4 regions of the Pantoea sp. App145 genome follow, and region 2 is predicted to be linked to each of the others. Evidence: predicted binding sites of a transcription regulator. Region 2 holds the regulator's gene; each other region holds the start of a gene.
What was found. Region 2 encodes CRP, which controls carbon source genes, mostly activating them, when cyclic AMP is high. Its sites were predicted from a motif close to ATGTGANNNNNNTCACAT; they were not measured.

Region 1 (7,787 bases), 950 kb from region 2:
GATGATGGCTCCTGGGCGGTGCGTATTTATTACAAACCGTTCGTGCGCTGGATTTGGTTCGGCGGCGTGTTTATGGCGGTGGGTGGCCTGCTGTGTCTGCTCGATCCGCGTTATCGTTCGCGCAAAAAAGCGCCACGGGAGGAGCAGGCATGAACAAGAAGATCCTTTTTATTCCGCTGGTATTGTTTCTGCTGTTGGCGGCGGCGTTGCTGTGGCAGTTGTCGCGCAACGCCAACGGTGACGACCCGACGTTACTGGAATCTGCACTGATCGGTAAACCGGTGCCGGTATTTAAGCTGGAAGCGCTCGACAAGCCGGGCAAAATCTACAGCCAGCAGGTTCTGACCGATGGCAAGCCGATTCTGCTTAACGTCTGGGCCACCTGGTGCCCAACCTGTCGCGCCGAGCATGAATACCTCAACACGCTGGCGGAAAAAGGCATTCGCGTGGTGGGCCTTAATTATAAAGACGACCGCACCAAAGCCGTGACCTGGCTGAATACGCTGGGCAATCCTTACGCCCTCAGCCTGTATGACGGGGATGGCATGCTCGGTCTGGATTTAGGCGTCTATGGTGCACCGGAAACCTTCCTGATTGATGGTAAAGGCATTATTCGCTATCGCCACGCGGGCGACATGAACGATCGCGTCTGGCAGCAGGAAGTGAAACCGCTGTGGGATAAATACAGCAAGGAGGCGGGCGCGTGAAACGGCTGCTTCTTTTGCTCGCGGGGGTGCTGCTGAGCACCAGCCTGTGGGCAGCCATCGATACTTACCAGTTCGATTCGGTACAGCAGGAGGAGCAGTACCGCGACCTGACCGGTTCGCTGCGCTGCCCGAAATGCCAGAACAACAGTATTGCCGATTCTAACGCCATGATTGCGGCGGATATGCGCCTGAAAGTGTACGAATTGATGAAGCAGGGTCAGAGCCGACAGCAAATCATCAATTATATGGTGGCGCGCTATGGCAACTTCGTGACCTATGAACCCCCGGTCACGCCATCGACCCTGATCTTGTGGGTTGGACCGGCACTGTTTGTGGTGCTGGGCGGCCTGATCATTATCCTGCGCAGTCGCCAGCGTAAAACGCGCAGCGAACTGGATGAAAACGAACAACAGCGCCTTGCGGCGATTTTGAAGCGTGACGGGAAGTCGTAATGAGTGGATTCTGGATTACCCTGATTATTTTACTGGCTGCGGCTTGCGCGCTGTTTCTCAGCGCGGGCTGGCGTCAGCGCGTGGCCAGCAATGGCGATCGCGATCGTCTGAATACTGACTTTTATCAGCAGCGCCTGCGTGAGCTGGAGCGGGATGAAGAGGAAGGTGTGGTAGCAGAGCGTCCGGAAATGGTACGCGAGCTGCAACAAACCTTGCTGACCGATGTTCCGCAACAGCAGGAAGCCGCGCGCAACCAGCAAAGCAGCCGCTGGATTCTGTTGCCGGGGGTGGGATTGCTGGTGGTGGTGTCGCTGGGAATGTATCTGAAAACCGGCGGGCTAGCGCAGCTGGCGGGCTGGACATCGGTACAGCAGGAATATCCGGCGCTGCGCGCGCGCGTGATGGACCCGCAGGCCAAACCGCTGACCATGGAAGAACTGGCGCGACTGCAACTGGGGCTGCGTACTTCACTGCAGTCTGACCCGCAAAACCTGAATGACTGGACCATGCTGGGCCGCCTCGGCATGGTGCTTAACAATGCCAGCGATGCCAGTCAGGCGTTCGAACGGGCGCTGCAGTTGGCTCCGAATAATCTGGAACTGCAACAGGATTATGCCGAGGTGCTGACGCGCTCCAGCGATCCGCAGGATAATCGTCAGGCCAGCATGTTGCTGCGTGACATGCTGAAACGCGATCACAGCAACGTGCGTACCCTGAGTTTGCTGGCATTTAACGCCTTCGAACAGCAGCAGTATGACGAGGCGATTGGTGCCTGGCAGATGATGCTGAAACTGTTACCGGCAGGAGATAAGCGCATCGCGATGATCGAGCGCAGTATTGAACAAGCGAAAACCGACGCAGGACAGCAAAATACCCATCTGGCATTGACGGTGAGTTTAAATCCGCAGGCAGAAAAAATGTTGCCGCAGGGCGGAGTGATGTATATTTCTGTTACTGACGGTGTATCACCGGTGCCTGTGGCTGTGAAGCGTTTTCCGCTCAGCCATTTCCCGTTATCGCTCACGCTTGATGACAGTAACGCTATGATGCCAGACCGTTTATTGTCGGCGCAGCATCAGGTGCAGATCCGGGTACGTATTTCGCGCGATGGTAGCGCCAATCCCCAGCCTGGCGATTGGTTTGGTTTAAGCGCGGTTACTCCCTGGGATGGTCATCAGCAACTTGCTGTGGAAATTAATCAGCAGCAGCCCTGAAGCGATACACCATTTTCACGCACAGGGAGATAAGAATGAATTACCGCCTGACCGGTCTGGCGCTGGCCAGTGTATTGCTGGTGGGATGTGCCAGTTCCAAACCGGCTGACAACGATCAAACTGCGCAGCGCAGCGATCCGTTTGAAGGCTTTAACCGCACGATGTTTAACTTCAACTACAACGTGCTGGATCCTTATGTGGTGCGTCCGGTAGCGGTGGCCTGGCGCGATTATGTGCCAGTACCTGCGCGTACCGGGCTGAGTAATTTCCTCGGCAACCTCGACGAACCGGCGAGCATGCTCAACGCCTTTCTGACTGGCGAGCCGCGTCGCGCGATGATCCACTTTACGCGTTTCTTCCTGAACACCACGTTAGGGTTGGGTGGTTTTATCGATGTGGCAGGTAAAGCGAATCCGGAGCTGGCGCGTGAAGAACCGCATCGCTTTGGCAGCACGCTGGGTCGCTATGGCGTGGGTTATGGGCCTTATGTAGAACTGCCTGCTTACGGCAGCTTTACTTTACGCCAGGATGGGGGGGATTATGTTGATACCCTCTATCCGGTGCTAAGCTGGCTCACCTGGCCGATGTCGATCGGGAAATGGACGCTGGAAGGGGTCGAGACCCGTGCCCAGTTGCTTGATTCCGACGCCATCCTGCGTCAGCAGCAGGATCCTTATGCGTTTGTGCGTAACGCTTATTTCCAGCGCAATGATTTCCTTGCCAGTGGCGGTAAGCTGAAGCCGGAAGAGAACCCGAACGCGAAAGCGATTCAGGGTGATCTCAACGAGATTGATGCGCAATAAATAAAAAAAGCGGCTGCAATAGCCGCTTTTTTATTTGCCGGGCGCTTTTGCCCTCAAACATCATGATTAGAACTTGTAGTTAAAGTTCGCGCCATACAACATCGCCTTACCTTCAGATCTGAAGGTGTAGTTCCCTTCCTGAATGGTGACGTTCTGACCGTGCATGTAAGAAACCCCTACATCCACCGAAGCATCCTGATTGAACGCATAAGATGCACCGGCGCTCAGCCACAGGCGATCCTGGTCCGGGATAGAGATGGAGCGGTTTTCAGCTGGAACCGGGCTATCATCGAAGGCGATACCGGCACGGAAGGTCCAGTTATCGTCATAGAAGTAGGTCGTACCCAGTGCGATACGGTAGGCATCGCGGAAACCTTCGTTTTTGTAGAACAGGGTCTGGCCATTATTAGTGGCGTCCAGCGCCTGGAACTGGCTCCAGCTGGTATAGGTCAGGCTGTAGTGCACTGCCCATTGTGGCGCGACTTTATGCCAGCCCGATACTTCCCACATTTCCGGCAGATTCAGTGTCAGAGAACCTGGAATGGTCGAACCGCCTGTCGCATACGGCAGACCTAAACCCAGTGCCTGGTTAATCGGGTTGATATAGGTTGGCAGGTTGCTTTTATATTCGCCGTCGAAGTCGATTTTCACTTCTGAGCGATAGGTAAAGCCAAAGCGGTTATTTTTATCCACTTCGTACAAAATACCGGCATTCCAGCCATAGCCCCATTCGTTGCCTTTCAGGCGGGCGATTTGCGTATCGGCCGGAATACCGAGTGCCGCGCCTGATTCACCGGCGTAACGTTCGATTTTCGCTTTTGCATAGACCGCATCAAAACCGACACCGAAGCTGAAGTGTTCATTCAGACGATAGGCGGTACTGAGGTTAAAATTACCGGTAGTCAGATCGGTAGTGCCGCCATAAGCCCCTGCGGTGTAACCGTCATTAAATTCGGTTGCCAATCCATAATTGGAGGTAACAGATGCTCCAACCCACCATTGATCATTAATCGGATGGACATAATGGATATTGGGGACCCACTGATTAGGGGCGATATTTTTTGCATCAAGGCTGCGGCCGGTAGGGCTGGTGCCGCTGATATTGACGTCAGGATCAATATAAACCGCGCCGATGGAGAAGGAAGGACGATCCATCAATGCCATCGTTGCCGGGTTACGGCTGGCGGAGGCGGCGGTATCCCCCATTGCTCCTTCACCCGAATATGCACGACCTAATCCAATTGCTGAAAATTCGTTAAGTTGAAAGCCCGCAGCATAAACATGAGAAGAGACGAGCGCCACTGCAGCTGCCACAGCCGACTTTGCAAACAGGTTCTTATGGTTCATGACCACAACCTCATATGATTATTATTGAACGTTGTTACATCGCGTAACAAGGGACGGCGGATTGTAGGGACTGACGACAAAGACACATATCAGACCAGTGCGACGAGTATAGGTCGGACCTGTGTCATTGTTGCAATATTGTTTTTAAAATATTTCCAGTTTGATCGATAAAATCAGATCTGCTTAACAAAATCTTTGCCATCAGCTTTGAGCATAGCGAGTCAAATTTGTTCTGGATCAATTTGTAGTGTGATATTCGTCACTTAGCAGACTGTGCGTGGCGATGGTGAGGTATCAGGCGTACACTTTGAGGCAGAAATAATCCCTTTTTGTCTGTTTTATCATCAGGAGAAGACGATGACTGATGCCATTAAAAACTGTAGTGCGAACGAAACAGCTGCCTGCTGCTGTGTGGATGTTGGCACCGTCATGGATAACACCGACTGCGCTGCCAGCTGGTCTGGATTGTTTGCTGACCGTCACGCGGCGGAAGTCATGCTCAAACATTTGAGTGACCGGGCGCGCCAGGTTGAATCCGAACCCTGTGATATCCGCGCACGCTTTGATGAAGAAGCCGCCGGTGTGCGTCTGAATATCGATTTCACCTTTGCCTGCCAGGCAGAAGCGTTGATCTTCCAGCTCGGTCTGCGTTAATCCTCCCTCGTCTGCCGGACACCCTTCCGGCAGCGTTTTTCAATTTCGTGTTTCTCCTCGCACTTTTTCTCTCTGCATATTGGCGACTTACGCGCTCCTGGTTAACACTGATGATCAGGTCAGACCTCTTTGGGCAATGACGCCCCGGTCAAATAGCACAGGTGACAGTCGATGAGCAAAGCGCAGCCGCTGCTGACGCGTCAGGGCGAACGCATCGCCATAACCCACGGTCTTCGTACTCCTTTTGCCCGCCAGGCGAGTGATTTTCATGGCATTCCGGCGCTGGAGCTGGGAAGGATGGTGGTGAGTGAACTCATGGCGCGCAGTGAACTGCCGGTGGACGTCATCGATCAACTGGTGTTTGGCCAGGTGGTGCAGATGCCGGAGGCCCCGAATATCGCTCGTGAAATCGTGCTGAGCAGCGGCCTGAGCGTGCACACCGATGCTTACAGCGTCAGCCGTGCCTGCGCTACCAGCTTCCAGGCAGTGGCAAATGTGGCGGAAAGCCTGATGGCGGGCAGCATCGATGCCGGGATCGCTGGCGGTGCTGATTCCTCATCCGTATTGCCGATTGGCGTCAGCAAAACCCTGGCGCGCGCATTGGTCGATCTCAACAAAGCGCGTCGCTTCAGCCAGAAATTACAGATTTTGCGCCGTCTGCGTCCACGTGACCTGCTGCCGGTGCCACCCGCTGTCGCGGAGTATTCCACTGGTCTGCGCATGGGGGATACCGCAGAACAGATGGCAAAAACCCATGGCATTACCCGTGAACAGCAGGATGCGTTAGCCCTGCGTTCACACCAACGTGCTGCGCGTGCGTGGGAATCGGGTGTGCTGGTGCAGGAAGTGATGCCCGCCTTTGTGCCGCCGTGGAAAGCGCCGGTCGAACAGGATAACAATGTACGCTTCAACGCCAGCGCGGCTGATTATGCCCGATTGCGTCCGGCATTCGATCGTCGTCACGGTACGGTGACGGCAGCTAACAGCACGCCGCTGACCGATGGCGCGGCGGCGGTGATCCTGATGCGTGAAGGTCGTGCCCGTGAGCTGGGCATCACGCCGCTTGGCTACCTGCGCAGCTACGCCTTCAGCGCCATTGATGTCTGGCAGGATATGCTGCTGGGACCGGCTTATGCTTCGCCGCTGGCGCTGGAACGTGCGGGTGTGAGCCTGAACGATCTCACTCTGATTGACATGCATGAAGCCTTCGCGGCACAGACGCTGGCGAATCTGAAAATGTTCAATGATGAGCGTTTCGCGCGCGAGGTGCTCAACCGCCCACACGCCCTCGGTGAAGTGAATGAAGAACGATTCAACGTGCTGGGCGGGTCGATCGCCTATGGACATCCCTTTGCGGCTACCGGTGCGCGCATGATCACCCAAACCTTGCAGGAACTGCGGCGGCGTGGTGGCGGGCTGGGGCTGGTTACCGCCTGCGCAGCGGGTGGATTAGGGACAGCTATGGTACTGGAGGCCGAATAATGAGTGATTCCGCATTCCACCTGCACATGCGCCTCGACCATATCGGCGTAATCACCATCGATGTGCCGGGTGAAAAGATGAACACCCTGAAGGCAGAGTTTGTCCCGCAGATTATGGCGGTGCTGGCTGAAGCACGGCGTGACCCACAGCTGGCCGGGCTGGTATTGATTTCCGGCAAGCGCGATAACTTTATCGCCGGGGCGGATATCAGCATGATTGATCGTTGTACTACCGCCGAAGAAGCTGAAGCGCTGGCGCGTCAGGGGCAGGAAGTGATGGCGAATATTGCCGCGCTGCCTTTTCCGGTGGTGGCGGCGATCCATGGTGCCTGTCTCGGCGGCGGTCTCGAACTGGCGCTGGCATGCGACGCGCGTATCTGTTCGCTGGATGATAAAACCCGTCTCGGCCTGCCGGAAGTCCAGCTGGGCTTACTGCCTGGCTCCGGAGGCACGCAGCGGCTGCCACGGCTGATTGGTGTGCAGCAGGCGCTACCGTTGATCCTGACCGGTAAACAATTGCGGGCAAAACAGGCATTGAAGCTGGGGATCGTGGATGATGCGGTGCCACAAGCTATTCTGCTGGAAACGGCCGTAGCAAGGATACTGCAGGGTAAAAAGACGCTGCGAACGCTACCCTGCCGCGACCGGCTGATGCAGGGGCCGATCGCCAGGCATCTGTTGTTCGCGCTGGCAAAACGTCAAACCGACAGCAAAACCCACGGCAACTATCCGGCTGCCGATCGTATTTTGCAGGTGGTACGTATCGGGCTGGAGCAGGGCAGCAGTGCCGGTCACGAAGCAGAGGCGCGAGCTTTTGGTCAGCTGGCGATGACCCGCGAATCCGCCGCGCTACGCAGCCTGTTTTTTGCCTCCACGGCGATGAAGAAAGAGGCTTTTGCCGCCGCCACGCCGCGTGAGTTAACGCATATCGGCGTATTAGGCGGCGGCCTGATGGGCGGGGGCATTGCCAGCGTAACGGCGCTGAATGCCGGATTGCCGGTACGCATCCGCGATATTAATCTCAGCGGCATCAACCATGCGTTGCAGTACAGCTGGGATCGACTGACTCAACGCCTGAAGCGTCGGCAGATCAATGCTGCGCAGCGCCAGCAGCAGATGGCGTTAATCA
Region 2 (7,787 bases):
TCATCGCCGGACTTCACAGGGAGCTTTGTCATGTCAGCCAGGCATCCAGTTATCGCCGTTACCGGTTCCAGCGGAGCCGGAACCACCACCACCAGCCTTGCCTTCCGGAAAATTTTCCAGCAGCTGGATCTGCACGCCGCAGAAGTGGAAGGCGACAGTTTCCATCGTTATACGCGTCCAGAGATGGACATGGCGATCCGCAAAGCGCGCGATCTGGGCCGTCATATCAGCTACTTCGGACCGGAGGCCAACGATTTTGGCCTGCTGGAGCAAACCTTCAGACAATACGGACAATCCGGTCTCGGGCAGTCGCGCAAATATCTTCACACCTATGATGAAGCCGTGCCGTGGAATCAGGTTCCCGGCACCTTTACGCCCTGGCAACCGCTGCCGGAAAACACGGATGTGCTGTTTTATGAGGGTTTGCACGGCGGCGTCGTGACACAGCAACACAATGTGGCCGAACATGTGGATTTGCTGGTCGGCGTGGTGCCGATTGTGAACCTCGAGTGGATTCAGAAGTTGATTCGCGACACCAGCGAACGCGGTCATTCGCGCGAAGCGGTGATGGATTCGGTGGTACGTTCGATGGAGGATTACATCAACTTCATTACGCCACAGTTCTCGCGCACCCATATCAACTTCCAGCGCGTACCTACCGTTGATACCTCAAATCCGTTTGCCGCACGTGAGATTCCGTCGCTGGATGAAAGCTTTGTGGTGATCCATTTTCGTGGGCTGGAAGGTATTGCCTTTCCTTACCTGCTGGCGATGATTCAGGATTCCTTTATCTCGCATATGAACACCCTGGTGGTGCCGGGTGGCAAAATGGGGCTGGCGATGGAGTTGATTATGACACCGCTGGTGCAGCGGCTGATTGAAGGTAAACGGATTGAATAATCCGTCATTTCCGTATCGGCGCGATTTATCGCGCCGCTACGTTCGTGCTATAGCTCGATAACCTCATAGCTGTGGGTGATGTCGACCCCTTTGCCCAGCATGATCGCCACCGAACAATATTTCTCTGCCGACAAATCCACCGCACGCGCCACCGCTTTATCGCCCAGCGCTTTGCCGCTGACAATAAAATGCAGATTGATGTGTGTAAAAATCCGTGGCGCTTCTTCACGACGTTCAGAAGTGAGTTTCACCTCGCAATCGGTCACTTCATTGCGCCCTTTTTGCAGGATAGACACCACGTCAATCGCGCTGCAACCACCCGCCGCCATCAGCACCATCTCCATCGGACTCGGCGCTTTATCACCCGAGTTCCCATCCATTAATACCTGATGACCCGATGAGGATTCTCCGAGAAAGGTAAGCCCCTCCACCCATTTGACTCGTGCCTGCATTATTCTTTCTCCTGACCAAGCTGATTTGCCGCCAGAGTACGCTTTCACCTGAGAAACAGCAATCCAGACTAATCGCCCTTTTGCTGAAGCGAGACAACACAAGACAGCTAGCAAAAGCTGTGCTACAAACAGAGCTGAAAATATTTTCGTCGTAACAGACGAAGGCGGGAAGAATCAGAAGCCTGGCTTAAGAGTCCACCCGAATAATTTCCTTTACTGGAAGCGCTCTACGATTTCACCGCCTGACAGGGAAAATTGCCCCCTGTGTTTTGGGCACGATTACAACAGAGGATAATAGCGAATGGTTCTCGGCAAACCGCAAACAGACCCTACACTCGAATGGTTCCTGTCCCATTGCCATATTCACAAATATCCATCCAAAAGCACCCTGATTCACCAGGGTGAAAAAGCGGAAACGCTCTACTACATCGTGAAAGGTGCCGTTGCGGTACTGATTAAAGATGAAGAAGGCAAAGAGATGATTCTCTCCTACCTCAATCAGGGGGATTTCATCGGCGAGCTTGGCCTGTTTGAAGAAGGTCAGGAACGCAGTGCCTGGGTACGAGCAAAAACTGCCTGCGAAGTGGCTGAAATTTCCTACAAAAAATTCCGTCAGCTGATTCAGGTAAACCCGGATATTTTAATGCGTCTTTCGGCGCAGATGGCACGTCGCCTGCAGGTGACATCAGAAAAAGTCGGCAACCTTGCCTTCCTTGATGTGACCGGTCGCATTGCGCAGACGCTGCTCAATCTGGCCAAACAGCCTGATGCCATGACCCACCCGGACGGGATGCAGATCAAAATCACCCGTCAGGAAATTGGTCAGATCGTTGGCTGCTCACGCGAGACAGTTGGCCGTATTCTGAAAATGCTGGAAGATCAAAACCTGATCTCCGCACATGGTAAAACCATCGTCGTTTACGGCACCCGCTAATTCCTTCTCACCCACGGCGTGATGGTCACATCGCGCCGTTTTTGTCTACGATGAGCTGATGTGGCGTCGAATCATCTATCATCCCGAAGTTAATTATGCCCTGCGGCAAACGCTGGTGCTTTGCCTGCCCGTGGCTCTCGGCTGGCTGTTTGGTGACCTGCAAAAAGGTTTGCTGTTCTCGCTGGTTCCCGCCTGCTGCAATATCGCGGGTCTGGATACACCACATAAACGTTTCTTTAAACGCCTGATTGTCGGCGGATCCCTGTTTGCCACCGGCAGCTTTCTGATTCAGTGGTTGACGGATTACCATGTTCCTTTGCCGCTGATTATGCTGGCTCTGCCGCTGCTGGTGGGCGTCACCGGCGAAATCAGTCCGTTGCATGGCCGTTTGCTGCCCGGCACCCTTATCGCCGCCATCTTCACACTCAGCCTCGCAGGACGCATGCCGATATGGGTACCGCCGCTGCTGTATATCGGCGGCACGCTGTGGTACGGGCTGTTTAACTGGCTCTGGTTCTGGCTGTGGAAAGAACAGCCGATGCGTGAAACCCTCAGCCTGCTGTATCGCGAGCTGGCGGATTATTGCGATGCCAAATATACCCTGCTGACGCAGCTGACCGATCCGGAAAAAGCGCTCCCCCCACTGCTGGCCCGGCAGCAAAAAGCGGTCGACCTGATCACCACCTGTTATCAGCAAATGCATATGCTGTCTGCCAGCCGTAACAACAGCCATAAACGTCTGACGCGTGCCTTCCAGGTGGCACTCGATCTCCAGGAACACATCTCGGTCAGCCTGCATCAGCCTGAAGAAGTGCAAAAACTGGTGGAGCAGAGCCATGCTGAAGCGGTGATCCGCTGGAATGCGAAGACCATATCGGCGCGGCTGCGGCTGTTGGCCGATGCTATCCTCTATCACCAGTTGCCGGAGCGCTTTCATATGGAGAAGCAGCTCGGGGCGCTGGAAAAGATTGCGCGCCAGCACCCGGATAATCCGGTCGGTAATTTTTGCCTGTACCATTTCAGTCGGATAGCCCGCGTCCTGCGCACGCAGAAACCTCTTTATACCCGTGACCTGATGGCCGACCGCCAGCGACGTTTGCCGTTTTTTCCGGCGCTGCGCAGTTACCTGTCGCTAAAGTCCCCGGCGTTACGCACCGCAGCGCGTTTTGCCGTAATGCTGATGTTTGGCAGCGCGCTGGCGTTGTTCTTTAACATCCCCAAACCCTACTGGATTCTGATGACCACCATGTTCGTCAGCCAGAACGGCTACAGCGCCACTCGCGTACGTATCCAGCACCGTGCCCTCGGCACCTTCGCCGGGCTATTGATCGCGGCTGCCTCGCTGCGTTTTGCCGTGCCGAAATCCATCACCCTGCTGTTTATGCTGGCGATCACCCTCGCCAGCTATCTGGTGACGCGTAAATATTACGGCTGGTCGATGATTGGCTTTACGGTAACGGCGGTGTACTCGCTTCAGTTGCTGTCGCTCAACGGTGCACAGTTCCTGTTGCCACGCATGATGGATACGCTGATGGGATGCCTGATTGCCTTTGGCGGCATGATTTGGCTGTGGCCACAGTGGCAAAGCGGCTTGCTCCGTAAGAACGCACATGACGCGCTGGAGGCTGACCAGGAAGCGTTGCAGCTGCTGCTCGGGCCGGAGCAGTCGCCGGAGAAGCTGGCCTACCAGCGCATTAAGGTTAACCAGGCACACAACGCCATGTTTAACTCGCTCAATCAGGCGATGACCGAACCGGGTTTTAACCCGCAGTATCTGAAAGATATGCGCTTATGGGTGACGCACAGCCAGTTTATTGTCGAACACATCAACGCCATGACGATTCTGGCGCGCGAGCACACCATGCTGACGCCAAAGCTCGCCGAGAAGTATCTGCAATCCTGCGAAATCGCGTTGCAGCGTTGTCAGCAGCGGCTGGAATATGACGGGCCGGGCAACGACAGCAACGTGCTGGAAGCGCCGGAAAATATTAATGAGGGTGCGGTGACCATTGTTGAGCAGCATGTGAAGCGGATTCTGCAACACCTTAACGTGATGCACACCATCTCTTCACTGGCGTGGAGCCAGCGACCGCATCATGGTCGCTGGCTGATGGGCTTGCGGGTGAAAAACTGAATTACGCCGCCAGTACCTTCTCTACCGCCACGGCAAAGCGCGCCATCCCTTCTTCGATATCGGTCGGCTCAATCACCAGCGACGGGACGAAACGGATCACATCGGTACCGGCTGTCAGGATCATCAAACCTTCCGCCGCAGCGGCATGCAGGATATCGCGTGCTTTGCTGGCGTGCTGCGGCTTCAGCGCTGCACCAATCAGCAGGCCTTTTCCACGGATGTCACTGAACAGATCAAACTTGCTATCCAGCGCTTTCAGCGCCGCGACAAACTGCTGACGACGAGCTTCAACACCGTCCAGCACTTCAGGCGTGTTGATGATATCCAGCGCCGTTTCGGCAATCGCACAGGCCAGCGGGTTACCGCCATAAGTGGTGCCGTGCACGCCAGGTGCCATCACTGAAGCGATTTCATTGGTCGTCAGCATGGCGCTCACCGGGAAACCACCGCCCAGCGCTTTCGCCGTGGTGATAATGTCCGGGGTGATGCCGTAGTGTTCGTAAGCAAACAGTTTGCCACTGCGTCCCATGCCGCTCTGCACTTCGTCCAGCACCAGCAGCGCCTTGTATTCATCGCATAAGGCACGCAGACCCTGCATAAATTCCGGGGTAGCCGGCATCACGCCGCCTTCGCCCTGAATCGGCTCGACCACGATGGCGCAGGTGTGATCATCAATTACCGCTTTTACCGCCGCCAGGTCGTTGTAAGGCACATGCACGATATCCGCCGGTTTTGGGCCAAAACCATCGGAGTATTTTGGCTGGCCGCCAACCGAGACGGTAAACAGCGTGCGTCCATGAAACGCATTGTGGAAGGCGATGATTTTGCTTTTGAACGGGCTGTGTTTTTTGCAGGCGTAATAACGCGCCAGTTTGAACGCGGCTTCGTTAGCTTCCGCACCAGAGTTGCCAAAGAACACGCGCTCGGCAAAGGTGGCCGCAATCAGTTTGCTTGCCAGGCGCAGCGCCGGTTCATTGGTAAATACGTTGCTGGTGTGCCACAGGGTTTCACCCTGGGTTTTCAGCGTTTCCACCAGCGCCGGATGGCAATGGCCGAGCGCAGTCACTGCGATGCCGCCGGAAAAATCGATATATTCTTTGCCCTGCTGATCCCAGACTCGGCTACCCTTGCCTTTAACCGGCACAAACTGCGCAGGTGCATAAACAGGCAAAATTACGTTATCGAACGTTTCCCGGGTTACCGCTAGTTTTTCTGCTGCCATTGCCGACCTCATCGGGTTATTTGTTGAGTTGACGTGAAATTATAATCACAAAATATGCATAAAAAATCACACAAAGGCAAACACAACTTAAGGCCGCAGGAAATTTGCCAGCAGCTGATGTCCCTGTTCACTGAGAATACTTTCCGGATGGAACTGTACCCCTTCCAGTGGCAGCGTTTTATGACGGAACCCCATAATTTCATCAGGCTCCCCCTCGCGCAGGCTCCAGGCCGTGACCTCAAACGCGTCAGGCAGAGAATCCCGCGCCACAATCAGCGAATGGTAACGGGTCACGGTGAGAGGATTGTTCAGCCCGCGAAACACACCGCTATCGTTATGGCGAATCGCTGACGTTTTGCCATGCATTACCTGACGCGCACGCACCACCTGGGCACCATAAGCCTGAGCAATCGCCTGATGACCGAGGCACACACCAAGGATCGGCAGACGACCGGCAAAATGGCGGATGGCCGCCAGCGAGATACCGGACTGGTCCGGCGTACAGGGGCCAGGTGAAATCACCAGATGGCTCAGGGGGAGCGCATCCATCTCGTCCAGGGTGATGGCATCATTGCGCACCACCCTGACGTCAGCGCCCAGCTGGCAGAAATACTGGTAGAGATTCCAGGTGAAGGAGTCGTAATTATCAATTAGCAGCAGCATAGCGCCCTCAGGCCGGTAAAACCGCCGCCATTCTACGCATTTTAACGGGCGGGACTTACCACTTTCGCAAATTGCGCGCTGAGCGCGGTTAAATCGCCCTCGACGGCATCGCGAATCGCCGCACGCCAGCTATCACGGTCCAGCTTATCCCACGTCAGCAGATAACCGGCATGTAACGCCAGCTGCTCGAAGAAGATACGCTGGGTTCGACCATTACCGGCCCGGAACGGGTGCAGCACATAGATCTCGCAATAGTAATGTGCAAGGCGCGCGACAAACTCATCCTGCGCCAGATGGGCCAGTCCTTCTTCATCCGCCAGCGCGCTCATCAGGCTGTTGCCTTCTTTCTCGATATAAGCGCAGTGGCAATAAGGGGTGTCATCGCGCCAGATATCGACCGTGCGCAACTCACCGGCCCAGCTGTAGAGATCCTGAAACAGCGTGCGATGAATATGACATAGCCACGGCATACCGCTGTTGCGCGGAGCCAGTTCCAGCGTGGCGAGTCGCGCAGCACTGAACGCCAGCTCAGCTTTGCGTAACTGTGCACTATCGTGAATATCCAGACGGTTTTTCAGCACGCTATCGTTATGCCACAGATAGGGATCGCGTACCGCCAGAGTGTTATCCGCCATATTGCCTCCTTAGCGAGGTCAGCCGGGCTGAAGCCTGTTCAGGTGTGATCGCGGCTTCGTTCAGCGCATAACCCGCCAGACGGCAGCTAGCCTGATAACTGGCAGCACGGCGTTGTTGCCACAGCGTGGCTTTCTGTTTGTCGGTCAGTTTGCTGGTCATAGAGCCTCCGGCAAGCAATTTGCCCTAAGTATAAGCAGCAAATATTCGCTTTGCCGGAGAGCGGCAGGACGCGCCATCACGAAATGACGCGCCGATAAATCAGGGCAGGATTTTCGCGGAAAGGATAACGATCGGTTTTGACGGCACATTCTGGTACGGACCCACATCTTTGGTCGGCACCTGAGCCATCTTATCGGCCACATCCATTCCTTTCACAACTTTACCAAATACCGCGTAACCGAAATCACGCTGACCGTGATCGAGGAAGGCATTGTCGGCGACATTAATAAAGAACTGGCTGGTCGCACTGTCTTTTTCTGCGGTACGCGCCATCGCGATGGTGCCACGCAGGTTACGCAGGCCGTTATCCGCCTCGTTTTTAATCGGTGCGTTGGTTTGCTTCTGCTGCATATCGGTGGTGAAGCCACCACCCTGCACCATAAAGCCAGGGATCACACGATGGAAAATCGTGTTGTTGTAGAAACCGTTATTGACGTAATCAACAAAGTTTTTCACCGAAACCGGGGCTTTCTGTGCATTCAATTCGAGTTCGATATTGCCCGCAGAGGTGGTGAGCAGAACATGGGGATCACCTTTCGCCGCCAGGGCGGAAGCGGAAATAGATGAGAGCGCTAACAGGGCTACGGCCGCTGTCAAAGTACGTTTAAACATGAAAGATTCCTTACC
Region 3 (7,787 bases), 320 kb from region 2:
ATCTCCGACGCGCTGACCTTTATGGCAGGTGACCGTTCGCACGTGGAAGAAGCCTATCCTGGCGATATCATCGGTCTGCATAACCACGGCACCATTCAGATTGGCGACACCTTCACCCAGGGCGAGAACATGAAGTTCACCGGTATTCCGAACTTCGCTCCGGAACTGTTCCGTCGTATTCGTCTGCGCGATCCGCTGAAGCAGAAACAGTTGCTGAAGGGGTTGGTGCAGCTGTCAGAAGAAGGTGCGGTACAGGTATTCCGACCGGTACATAACAACGATCTGATCGTTGGTGCGGTGGGTGTGCTGCAGTTTGACGTGGTGGTGGCGCGCCTGAAAAGCGAATACAACGTTGAAGCGATTTATGAATCGGTCAACGTGTCGACCGCGCGTTGGGTTGAGTGCAACGATGTGAAGAAATTCGATGAATTTCAACGCAAAAATGAAATCAACCTCGCGCTGGATGGTGGTGACAACCTCACCTATATCGCCCCGACCATGGTTAACCTCAATATCACTCAGGAACGCTATCCTGACGTGACCTTCCGTAAAACGCGCGAGCATTAATCGTCGTTTTTTATCAGGGCCTGTGGTTTTCACTGGCCCTGTTTTTCCCTTCCAGACTCCTCTTAAAAACGCTGCTTTTCTCGCTTTTTGGCGAGATATCAACCACAAAAACCGGCAAACCCCCCAATCCCGTCTATGATTATCCTGTCGGACGAGAAAAGAGACCACCAGGTTTCATTACGTCCATCAACGCAGCAACGCCGTTTGTTGCTGGCGCATTCGCGGTTGCGGATGGGTTAACTGATAGAAGGATGATATCGATGATTAAGACTAAGATTGCCAAAACCCTGATTGTTGCACTGGCGGGTTCCGCTCTGATGAGTGGTGCAGCGCTGGCTGATGAATCCCTGTCGCAGAAAGCGCAGGCAACGGCCGACAGCACAGGTGCGAAAATCGATAGTTCTATGAAAAAAGTCGGTGGGTTTATGGATGACAGCGGCATCACCGCCAAAGCGAAAGCGGCACTGGTGGATGATGAAGCAATAAAAAGCACGGATATCTCAGTGAAAACGCATCAGGGTGTGGTGACGCTCAGCGGTTTTGTCAGTTCGCAGGACCAGGCGGAAAAAGCCGTCGCCGTGGTGCAGAAAGTTGAAGGGGTTAAATCCGTCAGTGACAAGCTGCACGTTAAAGACAGCAAAACCGCTTCGCTGAAAGGTTATGCCGGTGATGCGGCAACCACCAGTGAAATCAAAGCTAAACTTTTAGCGGACGACATCGTGCCATCACGTGACGTGAAAGTGGAAACCACCGATGGGGTGGTGCAGTTGTCCGGTACTGTCGCGAATCAGGCACAGTCAGATCGTGCAGAGAAAATCGCGAAAGCCATTGAAGGCGTGAAAAGTGTGAAGAATGACCTGACAGTCAAATCTTAACGCGCCTGCAGCGGGAAGTATGGAAGGTATAAGCAGTTCGATTTTCACTATGGTAAGGAGAGGCTTATGTTTCGTTGGGGTATTATCTTTTTGGTGATCGCTCTGATCGCTGCGGCGTTAGGATTCGGCGGTCTGGCGGGTACGGCAGCATGGGCAGCTAAAATTGTCTTTATTGTCGGTATTATTCTGTTCCTCATCAGCCTGTTTACCGGGCGTAAACGACCCTGACACTTCGTGTCAACTTTCGCTCTCCCGGCAATAGTCTGAAGCGGAGGCCAGTCAGGGCATCATAATGACTGGTTCTCCGGGTTGCTGGCGGTGGCGATTCTGCGCTTAAGCACCCCTCAGAGAAAGAACCGCTGAGGGACACATCTTGGGTATACGCATCCCGGTCACGTTGGGAACCATCGAGCCATTGGCGCTCACGCCTTTCAAAGCGAACAAAATTGCGCTGGTCTGCGAAGGCGGCGGACAACGCGGTATCTTTACCGCCGGCGTGCTGGATGAGTTTCAGCGCGCGAACTTCAATCCTTTTCATCTGATGCTGGGCACCTCGGCCGGTGCGCAAAATCTGTCGGCGTTTGTCTGCGCACAACCGGGCTATGCGCGGCGGGTGATCACCCGTTACACCACCAGTAAACTGTTCTTCGATCCGGTGCGTTTTGTGCGCGGCGGACATCTGATTGATCTCGACTGGCTGGTGGACATCACCTGTCAGGAGCTACCGCTGGCGATGAATACCGCAGAGGGATTGTTTGCCAAAGGGAGCGAATTTTATATGTGTGCCTGTCGCAGCGACGATTACAGTGCGCACTATTTTAATCCCACCCGTTCCACCTGGCTCGATATCATCAAAGCCTCCAGTGCCATTCCGGGTTTTTATCGCAGCGGGGTGGAAATGGACGGGATCAGCTATCTCGATGGCGGGATCAGCGATGCGATCCCGGTACGTGAAGCCGCCAGACGAGGGGCCGATACCGTGGTGGTGATCCGCACCGTGCCTTCTCAGATGTCGTACACGCCAAAGTGGATCAAGCGTATGGAGCGCTGGCTCAGTGACAGCGCCTTGCAGCCGATGATCAATATCCTGCATCAGCATGAAGAGAGCTATCACGACATCCAGCAGTTTATCGAGCAGCCACCAGGCGATTTGCGCATCATTGAGATCTTTCCTCCGAAACCGCTGGCGAGTAATGCACTGGGGAGCCGGATTGCGTCGCTGAATCAGGACTATCATCTGGGACGGCGCTGTGGCCGTTATTTCCTCGCCACACTCGGCCAGTGGCTGAGTGATGCCGAGCCGTTTGTGCGGCATACTACGGTGACGCCCCCTGCTGCGGTGGCGAATGCGCCGGATAACCGCGAGGTCAGCACGCCTCCGCTGGCCGGTAACGATGCGGATTATGATGCAGGTTCTTTGGCATGAGATTTATCGATACCCACTGTCATTTCGACTTCCCACCGTTCGTGGATGATGCGCAGGCGAGCATCCAGCGCGCTGCACAGGCAGGGGTAGAACGGATCATTGTGCCGAGCGTCGATGCCAGCCGGTTTGCCCTCGTCAGCGAGCTGGCGCAGCAGCATCTGGCGCTGTATGCCGCGCTGGGACTGCATCCGATCCAGATAGCCGTGCACCAGGATGCACATGTTGATCAACTGGCCGAACACCTGCGCCAGCCGGATACAAAACGCGTGGCGCTGGGAGAGATCGGTCTCGATCTTTATATGGACGATCCGCAGTTCGACAAACAAACCCGATTGCTGGATGGGCAACTGAAGCTGGCAAAACAGTATGATCTGCCGGTGATCCTGCATTCGCGTCGCACCCACGATCAGCTGGCGCTACATCTGCGTCGCCACGATCTGCCACGGCGTGGCGTGGTGCACGGTTTTGCCGGTAGCCTGCAACAGGCACAGCGTTTTATTCAGCTGGGTTACGCTATCGGCGTGGGTGGCACCATTACCTATGAACGCGCCAGCAAAACCCGTAATACCATCGCCGAACTGCCGCTGGATGCCCTGCTGCTGGAAACCGATGCGCCCGATATGCCGCTCAATGGTTATCAGGGAGAACCCAATCGCCCCGAACGTGCGCGCCTGGTATTTGATGTGCTGTGCCAGCTGCGTCCTGAACCTGCCGATGTCATTGCCAGCGCGCTGTGGCAAAACAGCCTGCGCGTCTTTAACCTTCCTGCCTGAGCCTGCGTGGCTTGTCTGAATTGACTACATTAATAGGGCGACACTGACACATTTCGCTGGATAAATGTGATAATAGTCACAATGCCATCTCTGCGCAGTTTTGCGTTGGGTATGGGTTATTTTGTGATTTTTGTCACTAAGTAAATGTATTATCTTCACGGTTTTCTTTTTTCATGTGACGCATGATCGAATTCGCTATCACATGAGTTGTTAGAATTATCACATTCTCTGGCGGGGGTAATCCGTCAGGCTGATCACTGGAGAGTACCATGACTGATATCACCGCTGCGGCGCAGCGCGCGCTGCAACTGATGGATTTGACCACGCTGAATGATGACGACACCGACGAAAAAGTGATTGCCCTGTGTCATCAGGCGAAATCCCCTGCAGGTAACACTGCCGCGATTTGTATCTATCCCCGTTTTATCCCGGTGGCGCGCAAAGCGCTGCGTGAGCAAGGCACGCCGGAGATCCGTATCGCCACGGTGACCAACTTCCCGCATGGCAACGACGATCTGGCAATTGCTCTGGCGGAAACCCGTGCAGCGATCGCTTACGGGGCAGACGAGGTCGATGTGGTGTTCCCGTATCGTGCGCTGATGGCGGGTAACCGTCAGATCGGTTTTGATCTGGTGAAGGCGTGTAAAGACGTCTGCGACGAAGCGGGCGTGTTGCTGAAAGTGATCATCGAAAGTGGTGAACTGAAGGATCCCGCGTTGATCCGTGCGGCCTCCGAGATTGCTATCGATGCCGGAGCCGACTTTATCAAAACGTCCACCGGTAAGGTGCCTGTCAACGCCACGCCAGAAACAGCAGCGATCATGCTGAGCGTGATCCGCGATAAAGGCGTGCAGCAGCAGGTCGGCTTCAAACCGGCGGGCGGGGTGCGTAGCGCTGAAGACGCAGCACATTATCTGCAACTGGCCGACGATATTCTTGGCGCAGGTTGGGCAGATGCGCGTCATTTCCGCTTTGGTGCGTCCAGCCTGCTGGCGAGCCTGCTCAACACCCTGGGCCATGCCACCACGGCAGGTAAAGCCGGGTACTGATTATTCATTTCTGCGATTCGTAGCGGCGCGATTTATCGCGCGCTTTTCTGCCGGGGAGGCGACCTTGTTCCTGCCACAAGAAATTATTCGCAAAAAACGCGATGGCCACGAGCTGAGTGAGGCGGAAATCCGCTTTTTTATCAACGGGGTGCGAGATAACAGCGTTTCAGAAGGGCAAATCGCCGCGTTGGCGATGACCATCTGGTTCCACGACATGACGCTGGCCGAACGTGTCGCCCTGACCATGGCGATGCGCGATTCCGGTACAGTGCTGAACTGGCAGGCACTCAACCTGAACGGGCCGATTGTTGATAAGCACTCTACCGGTGGCGTGGGCGATGTTACCTCGCTGATGCTTGGCCCAATGATCGCCGCCTGTGGCGGTTACGTGCCGATGATCTCCGGCCGTGGCCTCGGCCATACCGGCGGTACGCTGGATAAACTGGAAGCGATCCCTGGTTTTGACATCTTCCCGAGCGACGATCGTTTTCGCGAGATCATCAAACAAAACGGTGTAGCGATCATCGGCCAGACCAACTCGCTGGCACCGGCGGACAAGCGTTTTTACGCCACACGCGATATCACCGCCACCGTTGATTCGATCCCGCTGATCACCGCTTCGATCCTGGCGAAAAAGCTGGCGGAAGGGCTGGATGCGCTGGTGATGGACGTTAAAGTCGGCAGCGGGGCCTTTATGCCGACCTTCGAAGCCTCGGAACAACTGGCGCAGGCAATTGTCGGCGTTGCCAATGGCGCTGGGTGCAAAACCACCGCGTTGCTGACTGACATGAATCAGGTACTGGCGTCCACTGCCGGTAATGCGCTGGAAGTGCGCGAGGCGGTGCAATTCCTCACCGGTGAAGCGCGTAATCCCCGTCTGCTGGAAGTGACACTGGCGTTATGTAGCGACATGTTGATCTCCGGTGGGCTGGCGGCTAACGAGGCTGAAGCCCGGCAACAGCTGCTGCGGGTACTGGATAACGGCCAGGCGGCAGAGGTCTTTGGTCGCATGGTGGCGGCACAGAAAGGCCCGACCGATTTTATCGCCCGCATGGATCACTATCTGCCTGCGGCGATGCTGAGCAAAGCGGTGTATGCCGATCGTCCGGGAATCGTCAGCGCCATGGATACCCGCGCTCTCGGTATGGCAGTAGTGGCGCTTGGCGGCGGACGTCAGCGCGCCAGTGACAACATTGATTACAGCGTCGGCCTGAGCGAGATGATTACTCTCGGTACGCCTGTCGATGCGCAGCGCCCGCTGGCGGTGATCCATGCTGCGTCGGAAGCGCAGTGGCAGCAGGCGGCACAGGCGGTGAAAGCGGCCATCACCCTCAGCGATAAAGCCCCGGCAGAGACACCGGTGGTGTATCGCCGCATCAGCGAATAGTTGCGCCCGGTGCGTGCCAGGCAATAGCCGTTCGGGTATACTGATCTGATCGCTTTTTTTTGACTTGTCATCGCGCAGTTGCGCAGGAGACTTGCATGAAACGTGCTTTTATTATGGTTCTCGACTCCTTTGGGATCGGCTCCAGCAAAGACGCCGCTAAGTTCGGCGATGAAGGATCGGATACGCTCGGCCATATCGCCGAAGCGTGCTTCGAAGGCCGGGCCAATGAAGGCCGCACAGGGCCGCTACACTTACCAAACCTCACGGCACTTGGGCTGGGCAAAGCCGCTGAACTCTCAACCGGGCGTTTCCCGCCGGGGTTGGACGCCAGCGCAGAGATTATCGGGGCTTATGCTTACGCCAGCGAACTCTCATCCGGTAAAGATACGCCGTCGGGCCACTGGGAAATTGCCGGTGTGCCGGTGTTATTTGACTGGGGTTACTTCACCGATAAAGAGAACAGCTTCCCGCAGGAATTGCTGGATAAACTGGTGCAGCGAGCTGATCTGCCCGGTTACCTCGGCAACTGCCACTCGTCCGGTACGGTGATTCTTGACCAGCTCGGCGAGGAGCATATGAAAACCGGCAAGCCGATTTTCTATACCTCTGCGGATTCAGTGTTCCAGATTGCCTGTCACGAAGAGACTTTCGGCCTCGAACGTCTGTACGCGTTGTGTGAAATCGCCCGCGAAGAACTGACCGAAGGCGGCTACAACATTGGCCGTGTGATTGCGCGTCCGTTTGTGGGCGACAAAGCCGGTCACTTCGAGCGTACCGGTAACCGTCACGATCTCGCCGTGGAGCCGCCGTCAGCGACGATGCTGAAAAAGCTGGTGGACGAGAAGGGCGGTGAAGTGATTTCTGTCGGTAAAATCGCGGATATCTACGCACAGCAGGGCATCACGCAAAAAGTGAAAGCCACCGGGCTGGATGCGCTGTTTGATGCCACCATCGAGCAGATGAAAAAAGCGCCGGATCAGTCGATTGTGTTCACCAACTTCGTCGATTTTGACTCTACCTGGGGCCATCGTCGTGATATCGCCGGTTACGCCGGTGGGCTGGAGTTGTTCGACCGCCGTTTGCCGGAGCTGATGGCGCAGGTGAAGGAGGATGATATTCTGATCCTCACCGCCGACCACGGCTGTGACCCTAGCTGGCAGGGCACCGAACATACGCGTGAGCACATTCCGGTACTGATTTACGGACCGAAGGTGAAACCTGGCTCCCTTGGCTATCGCGACACCTTTGCCGATATCGGCCAGACAATCGCGCATTATTTCGGCCTGTCCAGCATGGACTACGGCAAAAGCATGCTGTAAAACAGCGACCAATTTTTAATAAGGAAAATAACGATGGCAACGCCTCATATTAATGCAGAAATGGGTGATTTCGCGGACGTGGTTCTGATGCCGGGCGATCCGCTGCGTGCGAAGCACATTGCAGAAACCTTCCTCGAAAATGCGGTTGAAGTGAACAACGTACGCGGCATGCTGGGCTACACCGGAACCTACAAAGGTCGCAAAATTTCGGTGATGGGGCACGGTATGGGCATCCCTTCCTGCTCGATCTACACCAAAGAATTGATCACCGATTTTGGCGTGAAGAAAATCATCCGTGTTGGCTCCTGCGGTGCGGTGCGTGCGGACGTGAAACTGCGTGATGTGGTGATTGGTATGGGTGCCTGCACCGATTCCAAAGTGAACCGGATGC
Region 4 (7,787 bases), 1.1 Mb from region 2:
TCTTCCCGCATCTGGATACCGTGCCGATTCCGCTGGTTATTCTGACGGTGTGCATCATTGGTGGCATCATCGGTCTGGTGAACGGCGTGATCATCGCCTATCTGAAAGTGACGCCATTTATCACCACCCTGGGTACCATGATTATCGTTTACGGCATTAACTCGCTGTACTACGACTTTGTCGGTGCATCGCCGATTGCGGGTTTTGACGCTGGCTTCTCGAAATTTGCCCAGGGCTTCTTCCGCTTTGGTGATTTCAAACTGTCGTACATCACCTTCTACGCGATTATCGCCATCATCTTCGTCTGGATCCTGTGGAACAAAACGCGCTTCGGTAAAAACATCTTTGCAATCGGGGGTAACCCGGAAGCCGCGAAAGTCTCCGGTGTTAACGTGCCGCTGAACCTGATTCTGGTATATGCGCTGTCCGGGGTGTTCTATGCATTTGGTGGGATGCTGGAAGCGGGGCGTATCGGCAGTGCGACCAACAACCTCGGCTTTATGTATGAACTGGATGCGATTGCGGCCTGCGTGGTCGGCGGTGTCTCCTTCGCCGGTGGGGTGGGTACGGTCGCAGGTGTGGTGACCGGTGTGATCATCTTCACCGTCATCAACTACGGTCTGACCTATATCGGCGTGAACCCTTACTGGCAGTACATCATCAAGGGCGGCATCATCATCTTCGCCGTGGCGCTGGACTCGCTGAAATACGCCCGTAAAAAGTAACGTTCTTATCTGTGCATGGGTCACCATCAATGGTGACCCTGCCGTTTTGTAGGGTCGGGATTTATCCCGACCTTTTTATTTTTTTAGCTTCTGTTCCAGCTCCAGCAACTGCTCTGGCGTCACCGCCGGGTAACTCTGCGCATCCTCGGGCACTTCATGCACCGCCGGAATCGGCACCAGCGGGCCGAGGAAACGCGGCTCGCGTTTCATCAGGTACAAATCTGCCAGCGCCCCTAAGCGCGCACCCACTTCGCGGAAACGCACCGTCAGCATATTTTTCGGTGACGGCACGGCATAGCACTGCGCCTGAATCCCCAGATGCAGGGCGATAAATAGCGCGCGTTCACAGTGGAAACGCTGGGTGATGATGATGAAATCATTGGTATCGAAAACTTTGCGGGTACGAACGATCGAATCCAACGTGCGGAACCCGGCATAATCGAGCACGATATCGGCCGGATCGACGCCTGCTTTGATCAAATCGCGGCGCATCGTCATCGGTTCGTTATAGTTTTGCTGCGCATTGTCGCCGCTTAACAGCAGGTAATTCACTTTGCCGCTGTTGTAAGCGTTGAGGGCACCCTGAATGCGATACAGGTAATACTGGTTGATTACGCCAGTGCGGTAATATTTGGCCGTGCCTAACACCACACCGACCTGGCGATGCGGTAATGCGGCGACATTTTCATAGATGAAGGGGGCGGTTTTCCAGCTGATCCAGCGATCGAGGCCAAGTGCGGTCGCCACCATCAGTAAGATGATGAAAAGCAGACCAAAGAAAACGCGTTTAATCATGCGCGCAGGCACTCGGTTGGCGGAAAAAGGAATGATTCAAGGCTACTTGAGGCCTCTGCGGGAAGCAAGTTAACGCCAGTCAGCTGGTGTTTTTTTGCGCATTGCCGGGCGAATTTGCCCGGCAATTAACCTCAATCAGATTGAGGTACGGCGGTAGTGACGATACTGCGGTAGCCAGAAGTTGTTATTGATGGCCCTGGATAGCACATCTTCCGACGTGACCACGGCAACACCAGCCAGCTGTGCGGCTTTACCCACTTCCATGGCGATCACTTTGGAGACGCCCTGGATATCCTTGATTTCCGGCAGCACCGGGCCTTCGCCGTCATTCACCAACGGTGAACAATCGGCTAAAGCACGGCTGGCGGTCATCAGCATGGTATCAGTAACGCGTGACGCGCCAGAGGCGATCACACCCAAACCAATGCCCGGGAAGATGTAGGAGTTGTTGCACTGGGCAATCGGATAGATTTTGCCTTTCCAGCTAACCGGTGCAAACGGGCTACCGGTTGCCACCAGCGCGGCACCATCGGTCCAGGCGATAATATCCGCCGGGGTGGCTTCCACGCGTGAGGTAGGGTTTGACAGCGGCATCACAATCGGACGTTTACAGTGTTTGTTCATCTCACGGATGATCTCTTCTGTGAACAGGCCCGGCTGACCGGAAACACCGATCAGGATGTCCGGTTTAGCGTTGCGCACCACATCCATCAGGGAAATGGAATCACTGGTGATATCCCACGCTTTCAGGTTGTCGCTCTTCTGCACCAGACGGCTCTGGAAATCGAGCAGGTTCGGCAGTTTATCAGTCAGCAGACCAAAACGATCCACCATCAGCACGCGGGCACGCGCTTCGTCATCGCTCAGGCCTTCTGATTTCATCTGCGCGATGATCTGCTCGGCGATACCACAACCGGCAGAACCGGCACCAAGGAACACCACTTTTTGCTCGCACAGGCGGCTGCCCGCAGCGCGGCTGGCGGCAATCAGCGTACCGACGGTCACGGCTGCGGTGCCCTGAATGTCATCGTTAAAACAGCAGATCTCATCACGATAACGCTCCAGCAGCGGCATGGCATTTTTCTGCGCAAAGTCTTCAAATTGCAGCAGTACTTTCGGCCAGCGACGTTTCACCGCCTGGATAAATTCGTTAACGAATTCTTCGTACTCTTCACCCGAGATACGCGGATGACGCCAGCCCATGTACAGCGGGTCATTCAGCAGTTGCTGGTTGTTGGTACCCACATCCAGCACCACGGGCAGGGTGTAAGCTGGGCTGATGCCGCCACAGGCGGTATACAGCGACAGTTTACCGATCGGAATCCCCATACCGCCGATACCCAGGTCGCCAAGACCAAGGATACGCTCGCCGTCGGTTACCACAATCACCTTCACGTTCTGTTTGGTGGCGTTTTGCAGCATGTCTTCGATGCGATCGCGGTTGTTATAGGAAATAAATACGCCACGCGCACGACGATAAATCTCAGAAAAGTGTTCACAGGCGGCGCCGACCGTCGGGGTATAGATAATCGGCATCATCTCTTCCAGATGATTGTCCAGCAGGCGGTAGAACAGGGTTTCGTTGGTGTCCTGGATATTGCGCAGGTAAACGTGTTTGTCGTTATTGTTCTTGAAATCCTGGAATTGACGCCATGCACGTTCGGCCTGTTCTTCAATGGTTTCAACTGCTTCGGGTAGCAGGCCATTGAGATTGAACTCATTACGTTCTTCGAGGGAGAAGGCGCTGCCTTTATTCAACAGCGGAAATTCCAGCAGGATCGGACCGGCATAAGGAATATACAGCGGACGTTTACTTTCGTACTCGAGTTCCATGCAGTTTTTGCTCCGGTTGCAGTGTTTTCTGGCGTGTCGCCGGGAAAGGTAACGCCAGACTTTCTTATTGTGAAGTGATTTCTGGCGCCAGATCCTATGAAATTTCCTGCAGATGTACAGCTTTTGTTAATAAAAGGTCACAAAAGCGGTAAAAGGATCACTTAACTGCGCAAACTGACAAGGTGACAGCGGTAAAATCGCCACATCCCAGCGCCGCCAGTGTGGCACGCGTAGCGTCATGCTGGCTGAGCACGGCCCCCTGACATTCCGCCAGTACCGCCTGTTGCACGCTATCCAGCGCTTCGTTGTGCATATTCAGCAGAATCAAGGCTGCCTGTAGCGGGGGCAGGCTGGGGTTGAATGCGGCATTTTCCGCATAACGTCCGGTAAAAATCTGCCCGCTGCGGCTACGCAGTGCCACTCCGCTGTAGCTGTGGCTGTAGGGGGCATGGCTCTGATTGGCTGCCTCAATGGCTGCCTGTTGCAGAGTGTCGCCCTGCAAGCTAAAGCCATGATTGACCGGGGTCAGCAAACGCTCAGCGATATTCAAATCCGCGGGGCCGAAAGCATCCGGCAAGTAATCGCCCAGGGTGCTGACAGCACGGCCTGGCAGGCTGATGCGAATGGCGGTGCCGCTGTTCAGCTCGTTCATAAACTGGCGGCAGTGGCCGCACGGTGTGTAATTGACGGTGATGGTCTCCAGCTGCGTTTCACCCCGCAGCCAGGCATGGGTGATGGCGCTTTGTTCCGCGTGCACCGTCTGCTGTAAAGGTGCACCGCGGAATTCCATATTGGCACCGAAATACCAGTTACCGCTGCTGCCACGCGCAATGGCACCGACGTTAAAATTTGAAACCGGCGCGACGGCACAGGACGCCGCCAGTGGCAGCAAGGCGAGAGCGAGGGCATCGGCTTCCAGCGTGGTAGCCTGCTGTAACTGCGTCACTTCATCGGCCTGCAGGACACCATGAAAATCGGCGGCATCCATGATGGATTGCAACGCCTGTTGCAGATTGACCGGCAGGGCAGAGAAAGCGGAAGTGAATCTTGGATGCATGATGGCCTCGTTAACGCGTCAGCGGCGGTGCGCCGCCTGAAGGGTTATATGTGATCTATATCGCTCTGACAATGTAAGCTGACTTGCTTGTTTCAACTTTGCGAGATCTCTCGCAAGTTTACCCGAACCAGTGCATCAGCACCGGGTAGAGAAACGGTGCCAGTAGCGAGGTAATAATGCCGCAAATCACCAGCGCCAGAGAACTGAACGCCCCTTCCTGATAATCAATCTCTGCGGCGCGCGCGGTGCCCAGCGCATGCGAGGCATTGCCGATCGCTAATCCGCGTGATGCCTTGCTTTTTATCTGCAACAGATTGAGCAGCATATGGCCGAATACCGCGCCCAGCACACCCGCAATCAGTACACAAATGGCGCTGATAGCTGGGATACCATGCATTGAAGCCGAAACCGCCATAGCAATCGGCGTTGTGACCGACTTCGGCATGATGGTGGCAGCAATCTCCGGTGTTGCACCCAGCCATAAGGCGATGGCTGTGCCGGAAATCATTGCCGTGATGCTGCCAATAAAACAGACGCTGATAATGGTTTTCCAGCGGGCGCGGATTTGATGCATCTGCTCATACAACGGTAAGGCCAGCGCCACCACAGCGGGTTGCAGTAGCTGATTGAGCAGCGCGCTGCCAGCAAAATAGCGGGCATAGGGCATATGTGTCAGCAGCAGAATGGGGATGACAATCGCCATCGCCACCAGTAACGGGTTAACGATGGAAATTTTGATTTTTGCTGCAAACTTACGGGCGAGGAAATAGGCCAGCAGCGTCAGTGGCAGGGACCACCAGATATCACTCATTTCCTGGCTCCTTTGGCACGCCAGACCGCTGCATTCGCTCGGCGCTCAGGCCGACCACCACCAGTACCAGAAAAGTACTGATCAGGCAGGAAACAACGATAGGACCGAATTGCGCGGTAAGGATATCGGTATAACTCATCACTCCGACGCTGATCGGGACAAACAGCAGCGCCATATAGCGAATCAGCAAATGACAACCGGGTTTGACCCAGTCCACGGGCAGGATTTGCAGCGCCAGCAGCATAAACAACAGCAGCATGCCGATGATACTACCGGGAATGTTAATAGGAAGCAGGGTAGAAATGCCGATTCCGGCATAAAGAGCAGCGTAAATGATGATAAAGGCGCGCAAATAGCGCCAGCTGACAGACAGCACGGTGGGCATGACAGGCTCCTGTTTTCATAGGGCTTCATCATACGCATTAAGCGCTTAGCGTGCCAGAGATCACATCATGGGTAAGGTTTGCAGTCTGTAGCGGCGCGCTTTATCGCGCTGTTTTTCGACAAAACACACGCGATAAATCGCGCCGCTACAGGAGGAGCAGGAGCCGCCTAAATGGCGGCTCAGAACTTTATTTCACCGGCATTCCTGGCTGTGCACCGCTATCCACGGACAGCACAAACAGGTCTTTGCCGCCAGGACCCGCTGACAGCACCATCCCTTCCGATACACCGAAGCGCATCTTACGCGGTGCCAGGTTAGCGACAATGATAGTCATCTTGCCGACCAGCACTGACGGATCCGGATAGGCGGCACGAATGCCAGAGAAGATCTGGCGTTTCTCACCGCCCAAATCCAGCTCCAGGCGCAGCAGCTTGTCTGAACCTTCCACCAGCTCTGCTTTTTCGATCAGCGCCACGCGCATATCGACTTTGGCGAAATCATCGATGGTGATCGCGTCGCCAATCGGTGCTTCAGCCAGAGGGCCGGTCGCCGCAGGCTTGTTAGCGGCAGCAGCATCTTCTTTCGATGCCTCAACCAGCGCGTCAACTTTGGTCATCTCAATGCGGCCATACAATGCTTTGAACGGCGCAACGCTATGATCCAGCAGCGGCTGCTGGATAGCATCCCAGCTCAGTTCGCTCTGCAGGAAAGCTTCAGCGCGGGCGCTCAGAGAGGGTAATACCGGTTTCAGCCAGGTCATCAGTACGCGGAACAGGTTGATACCCATTGAGCAGATGGCTTGCAGATCAGCATCACGGCCTTCCTGTTTCGCCACCACCCACGGTGCCTGCTCATCCACATAACGGTTGGCGAGATCCGCCAGTGCCATGATTTCACGGATGGCACGGTTGTATTCACGGCTGGCCCAGGCTTCACCGATCTTCTCCGAGGCATCGACAAAAGTCTGATACAGCGCCGGATCGGCCAGTTCGGACGACAATTTGCCGTCAAAGCGTTTAGTCAGGAAGCCAGCATTACGTGACGCCAGGTTGACCACTTTGTTGACGATGTCCGCATTCACGCGCTGCACGAAATCTTCCAGGTTCAGGTCGATATCATCGATACGTGAAGAGAGTTTCGCCGCGTAGTAATAACGCAGGCTGTCGGCATCCAGATGCTGCAACCAGGTGCTGGCTTTGATAAAGGTGCCGCGAGATTTTGACATCTTCGCGCCATTAACCGTCACATAACCGTGCACAAACAGGTTGGTCGGCTTACGGAACTGGCTACCTTCCAGCATCGCGGGCCAGAACAGGCTATGGAAATAGACGATGTCTTTACCGATAAAGTGATACAGCTCGGTGGTGGAATCTTTCTTCCAGAACTCGTCGAAATCGATATTGCCGCGCTTATCGCACAGGTTTTTAAACGACCCCATGTAGCCGATTGGCGCATCCAGCCACACGTAGAAGTATTTGCCTGGCGCACCTGGAATCTCGAAGCCGAAGTAGGGCGCATCGCGCGAGATATCCCACTGTTGCAGGCCGGATTCGAACCATTCCTGCATTTTGTTCGCCACCTGTTCCTGCAACGCACCAGAACGCGTCCACGCCTGCAGCATTTCACTGAAGGAAGGCAGATCGAAGAAGAAGTGCTCGGAATCACGCATTACCGGCGTCGCGCCAGATACCACGGATTTTGGTTCGATCAACTCGGTCGGGCTGTAAGTGGCACCGCAGACTTCACAGTTGTCGCCATATTGATCCGGCGATTTACATTTCGGGCAGGTGCCTTTAACGAAACGATCGGGCAGGAACATGCCTTTTTCCGGATCGTACAGCTGAGAAATGGTGCGATTTTTAATGAAGCCGTTCTCTTTCAGACGGCCGTAAATCAGCTCCGACAGCTGGCGGTTTTCGTCGCCGTGCGTCGAGTGGTAGTTGTCATAGCTGATGTCAAAACCGGCGAAATCAGTCTCATGCTCCTGCTTCATCTCAGCAATCATCTGCTCAGGCGCAATGCCGAGCTGCTGTGCTTTCAGCATGATCGGTGTGCCGTGCGCGTCGTCGGCGCAGATGAAGTAAACCTGATTGCCACGCATTCGCTGGTAACGCACCCAAATGTCTGCCTGGATATGCTCGAGCATGTGGCCGAGATGGATTGAGCCGTTCGCGTATGGCA

Region 1: RCF31_RS19205 (YfcZ/YiiS family protein) is a predicted target of CRP. The motif match lies at 4,771-4,788, and genes of this name have one in related genera.
Region 3: deoC (deoxyribose-phosphate aldolase) is a predicted target of CRP. The motif match lies at 3,706-3,723, and genes of this name have one in related genera.
Region 4: cdd (cytidine deaminase) is a predicted target of CRP. The motif match lies at 4,459-4,476, and genes of this name have one in related genera.

Annotation. Positions count from the first base shown of each region.
Region 1 covers NZ_CP133290.1:4,137,609-4,145,395, forward strand. Annotated here, with positions in the region: gene RCF31_RS19175 (heme lyase CcmF/NrfE family subunit) at 1-153, shown strand, start outside; gene RCF31_RS19180 (DsbE family thiol:disulfide interchange protein) at 150-707, shown strand; gene RCF31_RS19185 (cytochrome c-type biogenesis protein) at 704-1,159, shown strand; gene ccmI (c-type cytochrome biogenesis protein CcmI) at 1,159-2,373, shown strand; gene mlaA (phospholipid-binding lipoprotein MlaA) at 2,409-3,176, shown strand; gene fadL (long-chain fatty acid transporter FadL) at 3,243-4,523, opposite strand; gene RCF31_RS19205 (YfcZ/YiiS family protein) at 4,881-5,177, shown strand; gene fadI (acetyl-CoA C-acyltransferase FadI) at 5,349-6,659, shown strand; gene fadJ (fatty acid oxidation complex subunit alpha FadJ) at 6,659-7,787, shown strand, end outside.
Region 2 covers NZ_CP133290.1:3,190,388-3,198,174, reverse strand. Annotated here, with positions in the region: gene RCF31_RS14585 (phosphoribulokinase) at 31-900, shown strand; gene RCF31_RS14580 (OsmC family protein) at 948-1,352, opposite strand; gene crp (cAMP-activated global transcriptional regulator CRP) at 1,654-2,286, shown strand; gene RCF31_RS14570 (YccS/YhfK family putative transporter) at 2,345-4,420, shown strand; gene argD (bifunctional acetylornithine/succinyldiaminopimelate transaminase) at 4,422-5,642, opposite strand; gene RCF31_RS14560 (aminodeoxychorismate synthase component II) at 5,730-6,305, opposite strand; gene RCF31_RS14555 (putative adenosine monophosphate-protein transferase Fic) at 6,347-6,940, opposite strand; gene RCF31_RS14550 (YhfG family protein) at 6,930-7,100, opposite strand; gene ppiA (peptidylprolyl isomerase A) at 7,200-7,772, opposite strand.
Region 3 covers NZ_CP133290.1:3,515,352-3,523,138, forward strand. Annotated here, with positions in the region: gene prfC (peptide chain release factor 3) at 1-567, shown strand, start outside; gene osmY (molecular chaperone OsmY) at 828-1,442, shown strand; gene RCF31_RS16285 (DUF1328 domain-containing protein) at 1,509-1,670, shown strand; gene RCF31_RS16290 (patatin-like phospholipase family protein) at 1,816-2,868, shown strand; gene RCF31_RS16295 (TatD family hydrolase) at 2,865-3,641, shown strand; gene deoC (deoxyribose-phosphate aldolase) at 3,911-4,690, shown strand; gene deoA (thymidine phosphorylase) at 4,755-6,077, shown strand; gene deoB (phosphopentomutase) at 6,173-7,396, shown strand; gene deoD (purine-nucleoside phosphorylase) at 7,430-7,787, shown strand, end outside.
Region 4 covers NZ_CP133290.1:8,972-16,758, forward strand. Annotated here, with positions in the region: gene mglC (galactose/methyl galactoside ABC transporter permease MglC) at 1-725, shown strand, start outside; gene sanA (outer membrane permeability protein SanA) at 801-1,520, opposite strand; gene RCF31_RS00055 (NAD-dependent malic enzyme) at 1,656-3,353, opposite strand; gene cdd (cytidine deaminase) at 3,511-4,410, opposite strand; gene RCF31_RS00065 (CidB/LrgB family autolysis modulator) at 4,529-5,221, opposite strand; gene RCF31_RS00070 (CidA/LrgA family protein) at 5,214-5,606, opposite strand; gene metG (methionine--tRNA ligase) at 5,794-7,787, opposite strand, start outside.